DNA from 3 places in the Pseudoalteromonas shioyasakiensis genome. Region 2 is predicted to be linked to each of the others. Evidence: predicted binding sites of a transcription regulator. Region 2 holds the regulator's gene; each other region holds the start of a gene.
What was found. Region 2 encodes sigma-54, which starts transcription at its own class of promoters, with help from an activator protein. Its sites were predicted from a motif close to GTTGGCACGNNNNTNGNNT; they were not measured.
Positions count from the first base shown of each region.

Region 1 (2,272 bases), 620 kb from region 2:
GGGATGAATTTTAACAGCATGCCTGAACTGCAATGGGCATGGGGTTACCCGTTTGCAATTGGCATTATGTTGCTGTCTGGCTTTGCACCTTACTTGTTCTTTAAACATAAAGGCTGGTTGTAACAAAGCATAAAAAAGCCCAGCAAATGCTGGGCAAGGGGTCTTCGGATAGACCTAGGGATTGTACCAATCCGCAATAATACTTAATCATTTTGAGGGATTAAACCTGTCGCTATCTGCGTTAAAAATTTCTGATTTAGATCAACTAAAAAACGAAATTCTTGCCTTGTTAGCAACGAGGTTTTATTGCCTCAAAATAGACCACTTAATTAAGCGAATTGGTATTAACCTTTCAATTCGCCGGTAGACGATTCGATATGTGCACGAACAAACCATTGGAATTGTTCTAAGTCAGCCAGTTGGCCGGTGATCATATCTTCAGATACTGGGTCTAGCTCACCAAGCTTTTCGATAGCTGCACGGTGGTCTTTATTAACACCGTTATACACTTTATCAAGCGCTGTTAGGTGGTCAGTAACTAAGCCTTTACCAATTGAATAATCTTGCCAAGTACGGCGTTCTACAATTGATTGTGGTGTGCCAACAGGTACGCCGCCCATGGTTGCAATACGCTCTGCAATCGTGTCAGTCATCTCTTGCACTGCGCTTACTTGTGGGTCTAACATTTCGTGTACACCAATAAAATTAGGGCCAACAACATTCCAATGAATGTGTTTTAAAGTGAGGTGTAAATCGATTAAAGCGACCATGCGCTGGTCTAGAATTGCAATCGTGTCAGCTGCAGCTTGGTCTTTAACACCTGGTGCTGTAAATTCTGCGATTTTTGATGATGAATTACTCATTACTCCTCCGAGATTATCTATAAATTTCCTTTCGCTTTTAAATTAAAAAGCGTGTGTAGTTATTTAGAAAGCAAGCGTTGTGCCTAAAATGAATATAAAGTTAAACTGTTGAATTTTAAGGCTTTATTTTATTTTATTTTGAGGCGGGGTGGTTGTGGTGAGGTATGACTATGAAAACTCTGCACACCTTCTGTAAAAAATTCAGTGTGCAGATACAAATTTACGACTTAAGAGAGTAATGCCGCTGCTAAACGAACAAAGTCAGATGAAGTGAGAATTCCCACTAGGTTGTTATCTTTATCAACCACAGGCATGCAGCCATGACGATTTTCAACAAAAAACTTAGCAACTTCGTGTAGCGGTTGCTCTGGCGAGATACTGGTAAAATCGGTAGCCATAATATCAACCACTTTAGTTTGCTTTTCTTTGCGTTCAAGGGCGCTGGCGCTGTAATTAGCCATGATATTCATTACCTGAGCAATCATGATTTTTTGCGTTAACATGCCAACTAAGCCACCATGCTCATTGATCACTGGAATATGACGGACATTCTTCTCTTTCATTAGATTATGAGCGTCATGCAGGCTATTTTGCGCGCTAATGGCGAATGGGTCTGGCGTCATCAAATCACTAACTAGGTGTGTCATGGCTAAATCCTTACAATTAATCAAGTTGTGGTAAGTCTAGCGCGTATCGAGTGAATTGCACTTTAGTGAGATCAAAGTTTTAGTGATTAACGGTGCAAGTACCTGCATTACTTTGCTGACAATAGTGAAAGTCTAAATAATAGTGAGACTTAGCTGGTCGTTCACCTTTAGTGAGGTATTGATACATCAATTCAGCAGACAGGCGTCCCATTTCAAATGGGTTTTGACCAATATTGGCCGATGATAATCCTTGCTGTAATACTTCTAATTGCATTTGCTCAGTATCGGCAGAAACGATCACCACCTCTTGATTAGCAATACGTTGCTTATGTTTAGCAATCACGTTTGCATAATTAGAGTTAAATTGGGCAAAGCCCGCTACCGCTAAAAATAGTGGTGGATTTTCAAGGTTAAGTAGTTTGTCGAGTTGACCGAGTGATACCTCTCGCTTGCCTAAGCTATATAAAGGGCATCGATCAAACTCACTCCAGCCATTTTCACCACTTAAACGTTTATCTTTTTGCCCTGACAACGCATAGCGAACACCCTCAATACGCTTGTTTAAATTAGGTGTTGTTGAGTGTCCTGATTGAATACAAACTTGATTATTTTCTTTGTTGGTGAATTTTTTTAATTCGTTCCCTAAGGCCACCCCATAGTCAAAATTATTGGTACCCACATAGGCTAAACGGTACTGCTGGTCTTCTTCGAGCAGATCAGAGTCAAAAGTGATCACAGGAATGTTGTTATCTTTAAGCTGTT
Region 1 covers NZ_CP077770.1:1,099,898-1,102,169, forward strand. Annotated here, with positions in the region: gene corA (magnesium/cobalt transporter CorA) at 1-123, shown strand, start outside; gene dps (DNA starvation/stationary phase protection protein Dps) at 345-863, opposite strand; gene KQP93_RS05165 (CBS domain-containing protein) at 1,091-1,510, opposite strand; gene KQP93_RS05170 (substrate-binding domain-containing protein) at 1,590-2,272, opposite strand, start outside.
Region 1: the regulator sigma-54 is predicted to act here: its motif matches at 932-950, upstream of dps (DNA starvation/stationary phase protection protein Dps).

Region 2 (2,272 bases):
GAAGCTGCTGGTGAGCCAGTTCGCTGATATATTCAAGAATTCTTTTTTTGCTATTAAAAAGGACCGCAGCTTTGCTGCAGTCCTGGTTAGTAAGTGAACTTAGTTTCATAATTTAATGTCGAGCTAATTTCTCTTTGTGTTTAATGACTTGGCGATCGAGTTTATCGATCAGTGAGTCAATGGCTGCGTACATATCTTGATGTTCTGTAGAAGCGAATAACTCGCCTCCGTTTACATGTAAAGTTGCTTCTGCTTTTTGGCTTAATTTTTCTACATCTAGAATGACATGAACATTATTAATATGGTCAAAATGCCTTTCTAGTTTCGCAAACTTGGTGTTTACATAGTCTCTTAATGAATCTGTGATTTCTACATGACGACCAGTTAAATTTAGTTGCATAAGCATTTTTCCTTCTATGTAAAACGTCTAAATCAGACTCTTACGCTGATTAGACGGAGGTATTGCTAGAGACTCACGATATTTTGCAATTGTACGTCTAGCTACTTTAATTCCTTGCTCAGCCAATATATCTGCAATTTTGCTATCACTCAATGGTTTAGCTGAGTTTTCTGCAGCGACTAACTTCTTGATTAAAGCGCGTATTGCTGTAGAAGAACACTCACCACCATTTTCGGTGCTGACATGGCTTGAGAAGAAATATTTCAACTCAAAAATACCCCGTGGGGTATGCATATATTTTTGCGTTGTTACCCGTGAAATCGTCGATTCATGCATTTCGACCATTTCAGCAACATCATTTAGCACCATCGGCTTCATTGCCTCAGGGCCATGCTCAAAGAAAGCTTGTTGTTGTTGAACGATACAGTTGGTCACTTTTAATAGCGTATCGTTACGGCTTTCTAAGCTTTTAATAAACCACTTAGCTTCTTGTAAGTGAGAGCGAATAAATTGGCTGTCGCTACTTGATTTAACAGAGCGAGACATCGCCGCATATTGGCTGTTCACTCTAATCTTTGGCATACAGTCTGGGTTTAACTCGACTACCCAGCGACCTTTTACTTTTTTTACTGATACATCAGGTATGACGTACTCAGACTCTTCGCGCACTATGCTATCCGCAGGCTTAGGATTTAAGCTGTGGATGAGCGTCATCACTTCTTTAAGCTCGTTTTCTTTAAGCTTAGTCTTTTTCATCAAAGTTCGATAGTCGCGACTCGCTAATAATTCGATATGCTCAGATAAAACCATTTTAGTTTCAGCTAAATATGGCGTATTAGCATCGAATTGACGTAACTGAATGCACAGACATTCTTGTAAACTGCGTGCGCCAATACCAACAGGATCAAATAACTGAATTCTTTTTAAGACCGCTTCGACTTCATCAAGTTCGATTTCTTCTTCATCGCTATTTTGATTAAAGCTTTCGACGATATCTTCACAGCTTACCGTTAAAATACCTGATTCATCGATAGCTTCTACAATTGCCACAGCAATCGCTTCATCAGTAGGGCTAAATGGCGTGAGCTGTAATTGCCACATTAGGTATTCGTGAAGGGTTTCGGTTGATGCACCCTGATAGATTGATTCATCTTCAGGCATTGGCCCTGACGATGTTGAAGGGGCGGCACTCATGTACTCATCCCAGGTAACATCCATAGCTAAGTCATCGCTTACGGTGTCTTTATTGAGAGCATCACTACTTTCTTGCTCGTATTCGCTAGGAGCTTCTTCGGCAGACGCGCTGACTTGCACATCGTCAGATTCAGCTTTTTGCTCATTCTTGCCGGTGCTTTCTTCGTTGTAATCCGCTTCTTCCACTTCAAGTAGAGGATTACTATCAAGCGCTTCTTGAATTTCTTGCTGGAGATCCAATGTACTGAGCTGCAACAAACGAATAGCTTGTTGCAGTTGTGGAGTCATTGTAAGTTGCTGGCCCATGCGCAGCTGTAATGATTGCCTCATGTATCCCTAACAATCCTTTTTAAGTTATCGATAACTGTGCAAACACAGTTAAGTCATTATCGATTTATTGTCATTGTTATAAGTCTAGCAGATGCTCTAGTCGCTGGCGTAATGGTTACAGCCTGAATTGCTCGCCTAGATATACATCGCGTACAGTTTGGTCTGCTAATACGTGCTCAGGTGTGCCTGATGCAATTAGCTCCCCATGAGAAACAATGTAGGCTTTTTCACAAACATCAAGGGTTTCTCGAACATTATGGTCAGTAATTAGTACACCAATACCACGATTTTTTAGGTGCTCAATTATTTTCTTTATATCTAACACTGAAATTGGATCAACACCAGCAA
Region 2 covers NZ_CP077770.1:483,157-485,428, forward strand. Annotated here, with positions in the region: gene ptsN (PTS IIA-like nitrogen regulatory protein PtsN) at 1-109, opposite strand, end outside; gene hpf (ribosome hibernation promoting factor) at 113-400, opposite strand; gene KQP93_RS02320 (RNA polymerase factor sigma-54) at 428-1,924, opposite strand; gene lptB (LPS export ABC transporter ATP-binding protein) at 2,040-2,272, opposite strand, start outside.

Region 3 (2,272 bases), 520 kb from region 2:
GTTTTTGTGGGCACGTTCAACAAACTTTTCGACTACATCATCAGCATAATGACGGTAACCTAGAAGATTTTGTCCGCGCAGTAGCATTTGTTGCTTAGTGTTTGGCATTGCCGCTTTTAACTCGCGAATACGTTGCCAAGGATCTTCACCTAAATAACGGATACACGAGTCAAACGTCGCACCACCCCATGATTCAATTGACCAATAACCCGCATTATCGAGTTTTTCTGCCATGGGTAGCATGTCGTCTAAGCGCATACGCGTTGCCAAAAGAGACTGGTGTGCGTCACGCAATACTAATTCGGTTAGTTTTAATTTAGCCATGTTTAAGCTGCCCCGTTATTTTTGTTTATTTCGAAATTGAGCAATTGCAGCGCTGATTGCTGCAATATGTGCCTGTGGCACACCCTGTTGAGGTTGAATTTTTGCTGTACGCGTAGGTTCTGCAGTTGCAGGATCATCAAACCGACCCACTATCTTTGACATTAAAGTGACTGCTGAAATCAAAATAGTCAGAAAAACAAACACGCCTACCATGCCTGTCACCATCAAACTGGCCGCAGTGGTGAGTAATCCACCTATATCCATACGACTCCCCTCGCTTACTTAAAATAAAAAGTTATTTTTGTTAAATAATTATGCACCAATAATAACAAACAAAATTCATTTGTATAGCACCATTGTAAATTGGTAAAACCAATTAAATTTAAAATAACATGCCGCACATATAATTAACACCCTACTATTAGCGCATTTAAAGCCCCGTTATAGATGATATAAATAGTCAATATAGCCAGACGTTATATGTTTAACTATTAACCAACCGTAGTAAAATCCTTAAAAACCACGCACAACAAGGTGTTAGAGCCACCCCCTCAAAACAAAGTTAAATTGGTCTTACCAATAAGCGAGGCATTTCTCTTTTTCCTCATTCAGCTCAATATGAAAAAATATCACTATGAATAAGTTACATGCTTACTCGTAAAAGTTACCAAATGATGAACCCTCTAAAGAACAGCAAAAAACCACAACCCATTGAAATATATAAAATAAAACTTCTGGCACAGAACTCGCTTTAGTTATATCGAACTTAAGAAAATTTAAATAGCCAAGGAGACCACTATGTTACGCTGGACAATTACTTTTTTAGTTATCGCGTTAATCGCAGCAGTGTTAGGTTTTGGCGGTATCGCAGGAGCCGCTGCAGGCATCGCTAAGATTATCTTTTTTATATTTTTAGTATTACTAGTTATTTCGCTGGTATCAGGAGCACTTAGAGGCAGTGTCCCTAAGTAGTTAAAAGCAGATAACCACTTACTTTATTTTTATTTACAAGGAATTTCATTATGAAAAATTCAACTTTAAAAGCCGCTACTATCGCCCTATTTTCAGGTTTATTCATCATGGGTTGTGAAGACAACTCTGCTGAAGACGCAGGTGAGCGTATTGATGAAGCAATTACTGATACACAAAATGCAGTTGAAGATGCATGTGAAGAAGTAAAAGAAGGTGTTAATGCAGAAGAAACTAACTGCTAATAACACACCTTACTTTAGAAAAGCGGCCAAGTGCCGCTTTTTTGTGTATGTGAGTTAGCAACTCTATGCTGCCTGCAACTCGTGCCAAGAAGCTTGCTAACTTTACTCTTTCCCCTAGAAACTCGCTAACTTGTTGGGTTTCGCTCCGCTCTAACCAACCTACCGGCTCTTTTTTTTAATCTGATAGCTGACGGCTGAAAGCTGATGGCTCATTTTCCTATAAACTCGCAACTTTACTCTTTCCCTTAGAAACTCGCTAACTTGTTGGGTTTCACTCCGTTCTACCTAACCTACGAGCTGATGGCTAAGAGTACGTTTTCATTTACAAACCGTAGTGAGAGGCTTGTTTGTCGTTACACTTGCTATATGCCACTGGCCGTCGATAAAACTTACTTTTGCTACATCGCTTACAGCAAAGTCGCCAGGGACATTTAAGCGCGTTAAGTTACTTGCTAACTGCTGCTGACAATATGGGCCGGTATCGCCATGCATCACGAGCACTGGCTTATTGGTGTGCTTTGCAAAGTCGCTGATGGCATCTCGGTAGATTTTAAATGCATCACAATTAGAACGCTGTGACTCACTGCAAGCGGGTTTACTGGTCGGGTGGTAAATATCAGCCTGAAAGCCAAACACATAGGCCTTAGCATCCTGGTGGACAAGCGCTTGTTTTAACCAAATTAAGTTGTACTTATCACGCTGGTCGGCGGCATCTAGTGCCGCGTTTTTATCAC
Region 3 covers NZ_CP077770.1:999,221-1,001,492, reverse strand. Annotated here, with positions in the region: gene oadA (sodium-extruding oxaloacetate decarboxylase subunit alpha) at 1-324, opposite strand, end outside; gene KQP93_RS04720 (OadG family protein) at 340-588, opposite strand; gene KQP93_RS04715 (DUF1328 domain-containing protein) at 1,123-1,296, shown strand; gene KQP93_RS04710 (hypothetical protein) at 1,347-1,538, shown strand; gene KQP93_RS04705 (hypothetical protein) at 1,857-2,272, opposite strand, start outside.
Region 3: the regulator sigma-54 is predicted to act here: its motif matches at 1,058-1,076, upstream of KQP93_RS04715 (DUF1328 domain-containing protein).